DNA from 4 places in the Enterobacter sp. SA197 genome. Region 1 is predicted to be linked to each of the others. Evidence: predicted binding sites of a transcription regulator. Region 1 holds the regulator's gene; each other region holds the start of a gene.

Region 1 (3,110 bases):
TTGTGAAACGCTAATATTTGCGCACTGGTTTCAAATTTTTTGCAGGCAGACTATGTGGTCAGAATATTCACTTGAAGTCGTTGATGCGGTGGCACGTAATGGCAGTTTTAGTGGTGCAGCGCAGGAACTGCATCGGGTACCGTCGGCGGTGAGCTATACCGTACGTCAGCTGGAGGAATGGCTCGCCGTTGAGCTGTTTCAGCGTCGTCATCGGGATGTCGAATTAACCCCCGCTGGCGCGTTATTTCTCAAAGAAGGGCGTTCTGTTATCAAAAAAATGCAGATCACCCGACAACAGTGTCAGCAAATTGCCAACGGCTGGCGCGGGCAGCTGGCTATTGCGGTGGATAATATCGTTAAGCCGGAGCGGACCCGCCAGATGATAGTCGACTTCTACCGCCATTTTTGCGATGTTGAGCTGATCGTCTTTCAGGAGGTCTTTAATGGGGTCTGGGATGCCCTGGCAGACGGGAGGGTGGAACTGGCGATCGGCGCGACCCAGGCGATCCCGGTCGGAGGGCGTTACGCGTTTCGTGATATGGGCATGCTGAGCTGGAAGTGTGTGGTGGCAAGCCACCATCCCCTGGTGCAGATGGCCGCACCGCTGAGTGACGAGACATTGCGCAACTGGCCTTCCCTGGTGCGTGAAGACACGTCCCGTTCCCTGCCCAAGCGCATAACCTGGCTTCTGGACAACCAGAAACGGGTGGTGGCGCCGGACTGGGAGTCTTCTGCGGCGTGTCTTTCCGCCGGTCTGTGTGTTGGCATGGTGCCAGCGCATTTTGCGCGCCCGTGGCTCGATAAAGGAGAGTGGGTGGCGCTTACGCTCGAAAATCCATTCCCCGATGCTGCCTGCTGCCTGACCTGGCAGCAAAACGATGCCTCGCCGGCACTGGACTGGCTGCTGAATTACCTGGGAGACAGTGAAACGCTAAACCGGGAATGGCTGTGGGAGCAGGATTAACCGGCCCCCACGGAGGGGATTAACGGCGGTAGTCGCGGAACGGACCGTCAGCGACCGAACGACGTTCTATCAGACGCGGGTGAACTTCAATGGACTGAGAAACTTCGCGTTTATTCACAATACGATCGAGCAGCATATTGAATGCGGTCTCTCCGAGCGAATCCTTCGGCTGATGGATAGTGGTGAGCGAGGGGGTAAAATACCGTGAGTTACGCACATTATCATAACCGATCACCGAAATATCCTGCGGCACCCGCAGCCCCATTTCATCCGCCGCGCAGAGTGCCCCCATCGCCATAATGTCACCGCCGCAGAATACCGCCGTAGGGCGTGAAGACTGGGTGAGGATTTGCTGCATGGCGCGATAGCCCGATTCCGGTTCAAAATCACCCTGGACAATCCAGTGTTCCGGTACGCTGATGTGCGCTTCTTCCATTGCCTTCATGAAACCCGCCAGGCGGCCCGCGCCCGTATTGCGCTCAAGTGGCCCTGGGATGACGCCAATATCACGATGACCACGTTCAACCAGATAACGACCGGCCATGTAGCCGCCTTCGAACGCGTTATCGATAACGGTATCCGTGAAGTCGGCTTTTGCTTCACCCCAGTCCATCACCACCATTGGGATGTGACGATATTCGCCGAGCATCGTAAGCAGGGATTCCGGGTATTCAGAACACATGACCAGCAAACCGTCGACACGCTTTTGCGCCATCATCGACAGGTAAGCCCCTTGCTTTTCAAAGTTATTCCACGCATTGCCGAGGATAAGGGTATACCCTTTCTGGAAGCAATTTTTCTCAACGGCTTCAATAATCTCGGCAAAATAGGCCGCTTCACTGCTGGTCGCCAGCAGACCAATGGATTTGGTGTGATTCACTTTCAGGCTACGGGCGACGGCACTCGGCGAGTAGTGAAGCTCTTTAATTGCAGCCCACACGGCATTTCGTGTCTCTTCAGCCACGAAACGCGTCTTGTTAATTACATGTGATACGGTTGTGGTGGAAACGTTTGCTCGCTTCGCTACGTCTTTAATCGTTGCCATCAGATGTCACTCCATGCCATATCATAAGCTCCTGAAAATACATAAGGTAAACGTTTGCCTGCCTTCACCCTTTCGCCGCGCGAGGGGAAACTTACGCCGGGAAAAAGACACTGAACGTCAGGAGGGGAGTCAATGGCCGGTACGCTAATAAATTTAGCGTCGAATTTTGTCTTATCTTGAACAAAAGGGGAAGAGGTAAAACGTATATCAATCTAATTCCTGCAAGATTTTTACGTTTATTTATGCAAAAATGCGCTATCTCACTTTTTGTGGGGATTTAAAAAAGGAGAAAAATTGATGAGTACCGACCTGAAGTTTTCTTTAATGACTACCGTTGTTGTCCTTGCTCTGATTGTTGCAGGCGCAATGACTGCCGCTCTGAACTGATTTACCCCGAGGGAGCGCGAGCTCCCTCGCTGTTTCCCCTTCGATTATTCCCTCCCCAGCAATTCTCTTTTCGCGATTCATTGACTGCTGTTTTTTGTGATTAATGTCATACTTTTGCCTTCTGTGACGGTGTCGCCCGACGACACGGCATTTCCGGAGCGTATAAAACATGAAAATTAATTATCCACTGCTTGCCCTGGCGATTGGCGCTTTCGGCATCGGTACGACGGAATTCTCCCCGATGGGACTTCTGCCCGTCATTGCCCGTGGTGTCGATGTGTCGATTCCAGCGGCAGGGATGCTGATAAGCGCCTATGCAATAGGGGTAATGGTGGGGGCGCCGCTAATGACGCTGCTGCTTTCGCATCGCGCGCGTCGTAATGCGTTAATCTTTCTGATGGCAATCTTCACGCTGGGCAATGTGTTATCCGCCATTGCGCCCGATTACACCACGTTGATGCTCTCGCGAATTATTACCAGCCTCAACCACGGCGCCTTTTTCGGGCTTGGGTCGGTGGTGGCGGCGAGCGTGGTGGCAAAGGAGAAGCAGGCCAGCGCGGTTGCCACCATGTTTATGGGACTGACCATTGCCAATATTGGCGGTGTCCCTGCGGCCACCTGGCTTGGTGAAACCATTGGCTGGCGTATGTCATTCCTCGCCACGGCGGGACTTGGCATTGTTGCCATGGTCAGTTTGTATTTCTCTTTGCCAAA
Region 2 (3,110 bases), 910 kb from region 1:
GCGGCGCAATCTGGACAAGCGTCATGATATTGACGCCATCGCCGGTTTTTCCGGTATGAGTCGGCGCACCCTGACACGCCACTTCAGCAAGGCAACGGGAATGTCGGTTGGAGACTGGCTCAGCGCCCAGCGGCTGCAGCGCAGCCAGGAATTGCTGGAAACCACCGATCACAGCATTGAAGTCGTATCATCTCTTGCCGGGTATCAGTCCCCGGTCTCTTTCCGCCAGCGTTTTAAGGCGCACTTTAACATCAGCCCGAGCGAATGGCGGCGCGCCTTCAGAGGACCGGGCCTGATGTAATGCGCAGGCGGTGCACGTTGCGGTATGCCTGGCCTCATAGCCCGTCAGGGATGCCCTCTCCTCGCTGAGAAGAGGGTATGGCCCGAGCCCGCATCGTTGCGTGAGGCGCCCGCAGAGAACCCCTACACCAGCTTCGCCTGGGCCCAGGTAATGCCGCTGGCGTATTCCGGCCCTAGCAGGGGCACCAGCGCTTCCAGCGTGGCGCTCAGGCGACCGTTATCGTCGTCATTCAGATTCAGGTGTCCCACCTTACGACCCGGACGTACCTCTTTGTCGTACCAGTGCAGATGCACCAGCGGCAGTTTCAGCCAGTCATAATTCAGTTCAGTGCCGATGAGGTTAATCATCACCGATGGACTGTTTACCACCGGCTGTGGCAGGGGCAAATCCACAACGGCACGCAGGTGCAGCTCAAACTGGCTGATGGACGCGCCGTTTTGCGTCCAGTGACCGCTGTTGTGCACGCGCGGGGCGAGTTCGTTAATCAGCAGGCCAGCCGGCGTCACAAAGCATTCCATCGCCATCACACCCACATAGTTAAGCTCGTTCATGATGGCCGTCAGCATGCTTTCTGCTTGCTTTTGCTGCTCTGTATTCGGTTTCGGGAAAGCCACGCTGGTACGCAGGATGCCATCCTGATGCAGGTTGTGTGTCAGCGGGTAAAACACCGTCGCCCCGTCGTGCCCGCGCGCGCCCACCAGGGAAACTTCACCTGAGAAGTTAATCCCCTGTTCAACGATGCACTCGCCATAGCACTCGTCCGGAAGCTCGTCTGTATCACCGGCGCGCAGACGCCACTGGCCGCGACCGTCATAGCCGCCGACGCGACGTTTTACGATTGCCAGATCGCCAAGACGGTTGAAAACAGAGGGCCACTCGTTTTTCTGAGCCAGCAACTGCCAGGGGGCGGTAGCGAGGCCAAGCTTATCGAATAGCTGCTTTTGGGTCAGGCGGTCAGCAATGATGGGAAAGACGTCGCGGTTAACAAACGCCGGATGACGCGCCAGCTCCCGCGTCAGGGCGGTTTCCGGCCAGCGTTCAATCTCTGCGGTGATGACGCTCTGGGCAAAAGGTACGGCCTGCGGATCGGCATCCAGCCCGACCGGCCAGACGGCAATGCTGAGCGGCTCGCCAGCCTGGCGCAGCATACGGCCCAGTTGACCGTTACCTAAGATGCAAACCTGTTTCATGCTGCACCCCGTGGGTCCGGATTCTCCAGTACCTCGTCGGTCTGTGCACGGCGAAATTCAGTCAGACGCTGATGCAGTTCGGCGTCATGCTGCGCGAGGATTTGTGCGGCCAGCAGGGCGGCGTTGGCGGCACCTGCTTTGCCAATCGCCAGCGTGCCAACGGGAATACCACGCGGCATCTGGACGATGGAGTAGAGGCTGTCGAGGCCGCTCAGTGCAGCGCTTTGCACCGGCACACCCAGCACCGGCACCAGGGTTTTCGCTGCAATCATGCCCGGCAGATGCGCCGCGCCGCCAGCACCAGCGATGATCACCTGAAAACCGTTCTCTTCGGCGCTTTCGGCGAAGGTAAACAGCTTGTCGGGAGTGCGGTGCGCGGAGACGACTTCAACGTGGTGCGGGACATTCAGGGTATCGAGGATTTCGGTGGCGAACTGCATGGTCGCCCAATCGCTTTTCGATCCCATAACAATGGCGATACGCGCCGGCTGGTTAGCAGAAGACATGCGTTAAGAAAACTCCTGTGGGTGTGACGACGAACAGCTTTTGAGGGCACAGAGAATAGCACGGAAAACCGGCAAGGAAAACGGTTGCGTCACGATGAATACGGGAATCTGACAGCGTAAAGACGGAGATTCTCCCCGTTATGCCAGCAACAAAATGACCCGTTATCAGAAGGGAAAATGGTGCAGTTCGACGTCATCGGGCGTCACGCGAACCAGTGACCCCTGGGTGTGCCAGGCACCGAGCACGACACGGATCGCAGGTTGATCGTTAATAATCAGTTCGTGAATAGCCGGGCGGTGGGTGTGACCGTGAATCAGGCACTGCACCTGGTGTCTGGTCATGGTGGCAACGACCGCGTTGGCGTTCACATCCATGATCGACAGGGATTTATGGCTGTTGGCCGCTTTGCTGCTGGCGCGCATTTTGCCGGCGATGCGCTGACGCACAAACAGCGGCAGGGCTAAAAAAAGCGTTTGAAGCCAGGGTTTATGCACTTTGGCGCGAAATGCCTGATAGCCTGCGTCGTCGGTGCAGAGCGTGTCGCCGTGCATGATGAGCACCTTGCGGCCATACAGCTCGAGCACTTTTTCTTCCGGCAGCAACTGCATGCCGCTTTCACGGGCAAAGCGTTTGCCGAGCAGGAAGTCACGATTTCCGTGAATGAAATAGCAGGGGACGCCGCTGTCGACCACGGCTTTGATGGCGGCGGCAATCTCCCGGTGCAACGGCGTGGGATCGTCATCGCCAATCCAGGCTTCAAACAGGTCGCCCAAAATGTAGAGCGCGTCAGCCGTGCGGGCAGTGCCGTGCAGAAAATGCAGAAAACCGGCGGTGATCGCCGGTTCTTCTGTTTGCAGATGAAGATCTGCGATAAAGAGTGTCGCCACGATTACTCGCTAACGGTCACGCTTTCAATCACAACGTCTTCTTTCGGTACGTCCTGGTGCTGACCGCTACGGCCGGTGGCAACCGCTTTGATTTTATCGACCACATCCATGCCTTCAACCACTTCTGCAAAGACACAGTAGCCCCAACCCTGGAGGCTTTCGCCGGAGAAGTTCAGGAAGTCGTTATCTGCTACGTTGATGAAGAACTGCGCGGTAGCGGAGTGC
Region 3 (3,110 bases), 720 kb from region 1:
GGGAGTCGCGGCACCGGGGAATGATCCCAGGGTACGCGTTAACTAAAAACTTTTACCGCTGTAGCCGCCGCCTTCGCACGTTCCACCGCTTCTTCAACGGAATTCGCTGTCGCCAGCGCTACGCCCAGACGCCGCGTCCCGTCAATTTCCGGCTTGCCAAACAGACGCACCTGCAGGCCTGCGCCAACGGCATTCTGCAGGTTATCAAAGGTGACATTCTTACTTTTCAGCTGAGGCAGAATCACCGCAGAGGCTGATGGCCCGTACTGGCGAATCTGACCTACCGGCAAGTCCAGGAAGGCGCGCACGTGAAGTGCGAACTCTGAAACGTCCTGCGAAATCAATGTTACCATCCCGGTATCATGGGGACGTGGAGAGACTTCGCTGAAGACCACCTCATCGCCGCACACGAAGAGTTCTACGCCGAACAGGCCATGCCCGCCAAGCGCCAGCACCACTTTGCGCGCCACTTCCTGAGCGCGCTTGAGCGCCACGTCGCTCATCTGCTGCGGCTGCCAGGATTCGCGGTAATCGCCGTCCTCCTGACGATGACCCACCGGGGCGCAGAAATGAACGCCATCCACGGCGCTGACGGTCAATAAGGTAATTTCAAAATCAAAATTGACGACGCCTTCCACAATGACACGGCCGGCACCAGCACGACCACCTTGCTGCGCATACTCCCAGGCTTTTTCCAGCTGTCCGGCGGTGCGAATGAGGCTCTGACCCTTGCCTGATGAACTCATCACCGGCTTAACAATACAGGGTAAACCTATTTCACTGACGGCTTCACGGAAGGCCTCTTCGCTATCAGCAAAACGGTAGCTCGAGGTTGGCAGTGCCAGCTCTTCAGCAGCAAGACGGCGTATACCCTCACGGTTCATGGTCAGTTTTGCCGCACGGGCGCACGGCACGACATGCTGGCCCTGAGACTCCAGCTCAATCAGCATATCGGTGGCAATCGCTTCAATTTCCGGCACGATATAGTGCGGTTTTTCCTGCGCCACGACGGCCTTCAGCGCGTCGCCGTCAAGCATGTTAATCACGTGACTACGATGCGCAATCTGCATGGCGGGCGCATCGGCATAGCGATCTACGGCAATGACTTCAATCCCAAGCCGCTGGCACTCGATGGCCACTTCCTTCCCGAGCTCTCCTGAACCCAGTAACATCACACGTGTTGCTGCCGGACGCAGCGCAGTACCTAAACAAGTCATCGTCATTTCACCCTCAAAAAAACCTGGCCGCAGTATATACGAAAACGTTTGCGCATGTCTTTTGCGACTTGCATCCAGGGCAGTGGTGCGGTAATATACTGTATATATAAACAGGTAAGGGGCTGTATCATGGCGGTTGAAGTCAAATATGTTGTGATTCGTAACGGTGAGGAAAAAATGTCTTTTGCCAGCAAAAAGGAAGCGGATGCCTACGACAAAATGCTTGATCTTGCTGAGGTACTTGAGACCTGGCTTGGCGAAGCACCTGTTGCATTTGAGGATGTGCAGCGCGATCAAATGGCCATGTGGCTTGCAGAGCAAAAAGATGTTCTGAGCCACATCTTCCGATCGGGTAAGCTCCCCTCGGCTGAAGCAGAGGACACCCCGTCGGCTGCTGTTTCCGCTGAAGCGGATAACGAAAGCCAGGCTGTAGATATCAAACGCGCAGCGAAGCGCTCTGCTGCCTGATTCACCTTGCACTGCCAGTAATTTGTACCATGCTTTGTATGGGCTATATGCACAGGAGAAAAGCATGAAATTAGCAGGAGTGTTAATGGGTACGGTGTTACTGGCAGGGAGTTTCGTGGTTTCAGCGGCAGACGATAAGACGGTCACCATTGATAACCAAAAATCAGTAACCTTTCCAGGTTGTGAGGGAATGAACGCTGAGGGCATTGCTGCCAGCGTCAAGCGTGACTATCTGCAAAACCGCATTGTTCGCTGGGCTGATGATCAGCAAAAACTTGGGCAGGCCGATCCGGTCGCCTGGATTAGCCCAAAAGCCGTGCAGGGTAAAGAAGATAAATGGCGCGTGCCCCTGACCGTGCGCGGTAAGAATACGGATATTCACTATCTCGTCCAGGTAGACTGTAAAGCGGGAAAAGCAGAATATCAGCACCAGTAAGCGTACAGAATTTTCTTTTCTTTTGCAGACTTAGACATTTCCTGACACACCCTCGCTTACGCTGAACCTTTCTGGCATCGCTTAAGCGGGGGACATCATGTCAAACTGGTTAAATCAACTCCAGTCATTGCTCGGCCAAAAAAGTGCGTCGGGCTCACCATCTACCGATCAGGGGCTCGGAAAACTGCTTGTACCCGGCGCACTCGGCGGGCTCGCCGGTTTACTGGTCTCGAGTAAATCATCACGTAAGCTACTCACAAAATATGGCACCAGTGCGCTTCTGGCAGGAGGCGGTGCGGTCGCCGGTACTGTTTTATGGAACAAATACAAAGATAAAGTGAGGGCAGCGCATAAAGATGAACCCCAGTTCGGGCAGACGAGCTCTCCGCTGGATGTCCGAACGGAACGATTGATCCTTGCGCTGGTGTTCGCCGCAAAAAGTGACGGGCACATTGATGATAAAGAACGTGCCGCTATTGAACAGCAGCTGCGCGAAGCCGGCGTGGAACAACAGGGCAGGTTACTGGTGGCGCAGGCTATAGAACAACCGTTGGACCCTCAGCGCCTGGCCCGGGATATCAAAAATGAAGAAGAGGCGTTGGAGGTGTACTTCCTGAGCTGCGCTGCCATTGATATCGACCATTTTATGGAGCGTAGCTATCTCGCCGCATTAGGCGATGCGCTGAAGATCCCTCAGGAGGTTCGCGAGGGCATTGAAGCCGATCTTCAGGAGCAGAAGCGCGCACTGCCACAGTAACCTTGTTGTCACGTTTCGCTTGCATCGGCGGCAGCTTTTGCCAACCTTATAGAGTGTCGAATAAATAAGTAAAATGTTATGCCGCCGAAAGCTAAACAACTTCCTCACACCATGACACTGCATGGTGACACGCGCCTGGACAACTACTACTGGCTACGGGACGATACCCGAACGCAGCCAGAAGTGCTGGACTACCTCCGGGATGAAAATGATTATGGTCGCCGTGTGATGG
Region 4 (3,110 bases), 1.4 Mb from region 1:
CTTTTTCCAGATATAGCTTTTCCTGACCCATTACAGCTTACACTCCAGTTAACTCTCGGGACACGGCAATTCCTTCTCGCCAGGCGGTGTCCTCATGTGCAGGTAAACGTTATTGGCGTTTGCGTGAGAAAGACACCCTACATTATGGCGAGCTTTGCCTTAAGATGTCCAACTGTGACAGATAAGTATGACAGTAATCCGTTTTTAGCCGGATTCAGATGTTGCGCGCAACCGTAAGTCGCGCGCAGGTAACGGAAAAATGCGCTTATTCCGCAGCGTAGCCCTGAGGAGGTAAGCAGAGGCCATCAAGCCAGGCGCTGTTATCGTGCATGGTAAGACGTCCTTCCAGAAACCAGCTCACCACCAGAGGATAAATGGCGTGTTCCTGCGTCTGCACCCGGGCGGTGATCTCCTCTTCCGTGTCGCCTTCAAACACCGGGATTTGTGCCTGTAAAATCACCGGGCCGCCGTCGAGTTCGTCAGTAACAAAATGCACTGAGGTGCCGTGAACCTCATCGCCGTTCTCAAGCACCTGACGGTGGGTATGTAAGCCAGGATATTTCGGCAGCAGGGAAGGATGAATATTGATTAAGCGGCCCGCGTAGTGCGCGACAAACGCCGGGCTAAGGATGCGCATATAACCCGCCAGCACGACCAGATCCGGGGCGTAGGCATCCATCTCCTGCATTAACTCACGATCGAAGGCTTCACGGCTGGCAAACTGGGAGGCCAGAAGGGCGTGGGCGGGGATCGCCGCCTCACGCGCCCGTTCAAGGCCGAACGCGTCGGCCTTGTTACTGAATACTGCCCTGATGGTGCCATTGATCTTCTTCTGCATGCAGGCATCAATAATCGCCTGCAAATTGCTTCCGTTACCGGAAATGAGCACCACGATATTTTTCATTCAATGACCACGCGTTCACTGGAATCGGAGGCATTGATGATACCGATTCTCCAGGCGTTTTCACCTTTTGCATTCAGCAGGGCGATAGCCTTATCCGCTTCTGATTCCGGCAGCGCAATCACCATGCCGACGCCGCAGTTAAAAGTACGGTACATCTCGTGACGGCTGATGTTACCGGCGGTTTGCAACCAGTCAAACACGGCAGGCCACTGCCATGAGGATTCATCAATCACCGCCTGGGTGTTGTCGGGCAGTACGCGCGGAATATTTTCCCAGAAGCCGCCGCCGGTCAGGTGGGCAATGGCGTGCACATCGACGTTCGCAATCAGCTCAAGGATCGATTTCACATAGATGCGGGTTGGCGTTAACAGATGGTCAGCCAGTGATTTGCCATCAAGCTGGGTCGTTTCGGGATCACAACCACTGACCTCGATGACTTTACGCACCAGGGAGTAGCCGTTGGAGTGTGGGCCGCTGGAGGCCAGTGCGATCAGGACATCACCATCCGTCACTTTTGAGCCGTCGATGATTTCTGATTTTTCAACAACGCCAACGCAGAAGCCCGCTACATCGTAATCTTCACCGTGGTACATGCCCGGCATTTCAGCGGTTTCGCCACCGACCAGCGCACAGCCTGATTGTAAGCAACCTTCTGCAATACCGGTGATCACGCTGGAGGCGGTGTCCACATCCAGTTTGCCGGTGGCGTAATAGTCGAGGAAAAACAGCGGTTCGGCCCCCTGGACCACAAGGTCATTCACGCACATAGCCACGAGATCGATACCAATGCTGTCGTGACGTTTCAGATCCATCGCCAGACGCAGTTTTGTACCCACGCCGTCAGTGCCGGAAACCAGAACTGGCTCACGATATTTTTGCGGCAAAGCGCACAGCGCGCCGAAGCCACCCAGGCCGCCCATCACTTCGGGACGACGGGTTTTCTTCACTACGCCTTTGATTCGGTCTACCAGAGCATTACCTGCGTCAATATCAACACCGGCATCTTTGTAGCTAAGAGAGGTTTTATCGGTCACTGCTTGAGTCCCCACGCGTTTGCTTGCGGTTCACCTGTTATCGTTCAGGTAGGCACCTGACGTTAACAGGGATAGAAATAAATTCGGCGCAATTCTAACAGCGAAGGCAAACGTTTGCGAGTCCATTATTTCCGGGCGGTCTGGTTTCCTGAGATATACTCATTTCCAGTCTATTTGATCCGGATCAACGCTGAATCTGTAGCGCAACGGAAAAAAAGCGGTATAATCCGGCGATTTTTTTTGTGGCTACCACCTTTCTGGGGAAGGAGAAGAGTATGAAGGTCGTGGAAGTAAAACACCCACTCGTCAAACACAAGCTGGGCCTGATGCGCGAAAATGACATCAGCACCAAACGCTTTCGTGAACTCGCCTCGGAAGTCGGTAGCTTACTGACCTATGAAGCGACTGCGGATCTTGAAACAGAGCGCGTCGTGATTGAGGGCTGGAATGGCCCGGTTGAAGTGGATCAAATCAAGGGCAAAAAAATCACCGTAGTACCGATTCTGCGTGCCGGTCTTGGCATGATGGAAGGCGTACTGGAACATGTGCCGAGCGCACGTATCAGCGTCGTGGGTATTTACCGTAACGAAGAGACGCTGGAGCCGGTTCCTTACTTCCAGAAGCTGGTTTCTAACATCGACGAGCGTATGGCGCTGGTCGTTGACCCGATGCTGGCCACTGGCGGCTCGATGATTGCCACCATTGACCTGCTGAAAAATGCGGGCTGCCACAGCATCAAAGTGCTGGTCCTGGTGGCTGCCCCGGAAGGCCTCGCCGCGCTGGAGAAAGCGCACCCGGACGTTGAGCTTTACACCGCGTCCATCGACCACGGCCTCAATGAGCACGGATACATTATTCCGGGCCTCGGCGATGCCGGCGACAAGATTTTTGGTACCAAGTAAATGCATTAAAAATAAAAGCCGACTTTGAGAGTCGGCTTTTTTTTGGCGTAAACCACAACAGAATCCGCCTGATTTCCTCACACAGTTCACAAAAACTGTGCGATGAACGATGAGCGGAACATTAATAACACATGAATCACACTCAGAGGAAAACACTATGACGCGCCGTGCTATCGGGGTGAGTGAAAGACCGCCGCTTTTACAGACAATCCCGCTTAGTTTGCAGCACCTGTTCGCGATGTTTGGCGCAACCGTGCTGGTGCCAATCCT

Evidence for each region. Region 1 encodes PurR, which represses purine synthesis genes. Its sites were predicted from a motif close to CANGCAAACGTTTGCNTG; they were not measured.
Region 2: purE (5-(carboxyamino)imidazole ribonucleotide mutase) is a predicted target of PurR. The motif match lies at 2,071-2,088, and genes of this name have one in related genera.
Region 3: purT (formate-dependent phosphoribosylglycinamide formyltransferase) is a predicted target of PurR. The motif match lies at 1,255-1,272, and genes of this name have one in related genera.
Region 4: purM (phosphoribosylformylglycinamidine cyclo-ligase) is a predicted target of PurR. The motif match lies at 2,042-2,059, and genes of this name have one in related genera.

Annotation. Positions count from the first base shown of each region.
Region 1 covers NZ_CP096393.1:2,152,774-2,155,883, forward strand. Annotated here, with positions in the region: gene punR (DNA-binding transcriptional activator PunR) at 53-964, shown strand; gene purR (HTH-type transcriptional repressor PurR) at 984-2,009, opposite strand; gene cydH (cytochrome bd-I oxidase subunit CydH) at 2,307-2,396, shown strand; gene M1D91_RS09970 (MFS transporter) at 2,566-3,110, shown strand, end outside.
Region 2 covers NZ_CP096393.1:1,246,077-1,249,186, forward strand. Annotated here, with positions in the region: gene M1D91_RS05620 (GlxA family transcriptional regulator) at 1-301, shown strand, start outside; gene purK (5-(carboxyamino)imidazole ribonucleotide synthase) at 424-1,491, opposite strand; gene purE (5-(carboxyamino)imidazole ribonucleotide mutase) at 1,488-1,997, opposite strand; gene lpxH (UDP-2,3-diacylglucosamine diphosphatase) at 2,163-2,885, opposite strand; gene ppiB (peptidylprolyl isomerase B) at 2,888-3,110, opposite strand, start outside.
Region 3 covers NZ_CP096393.1:2,868,094-2,871,203, reverse strand. Annotated here, with positions in the region: gene purT (formate-dependent phosphoribosylglycinamide formyltransferase) at 39-1,217, opposite strand; gene M1D91_RS13435 (YebG family protein) at 1,347-1,685, shown strand; gene yebF (protein YebF) at 1,750-2,121, shown strand; gene M1D91_RS13425 (tellurite resistance TerB family protein) at 2,219-2,878, shown strand; gene ptrB (oligopeptidase B) at 2,957-3,110, shown strand, end outside.
Region 4 covers NZ_CP096393.1:3,598,069-3,601,178, reverse strand. Annotated here, with positions in the region: gene ppk1 (polyphosphate kinase 1) at 1-31, opposite strand, end outside; gene purN (phosphoribosylglycinamide formyltransferase) at 266-904, opposite strand; gene purM (phosphoribosylformylglycinamidine cyclo-ligase) at 901-1,938, opposite strand; gene upp (uracil phosphoribosyltransferase) at 2,214-2,840, shown strand; gene uraA (uracil permease) at 2,998-3,110, shown strand, end outside.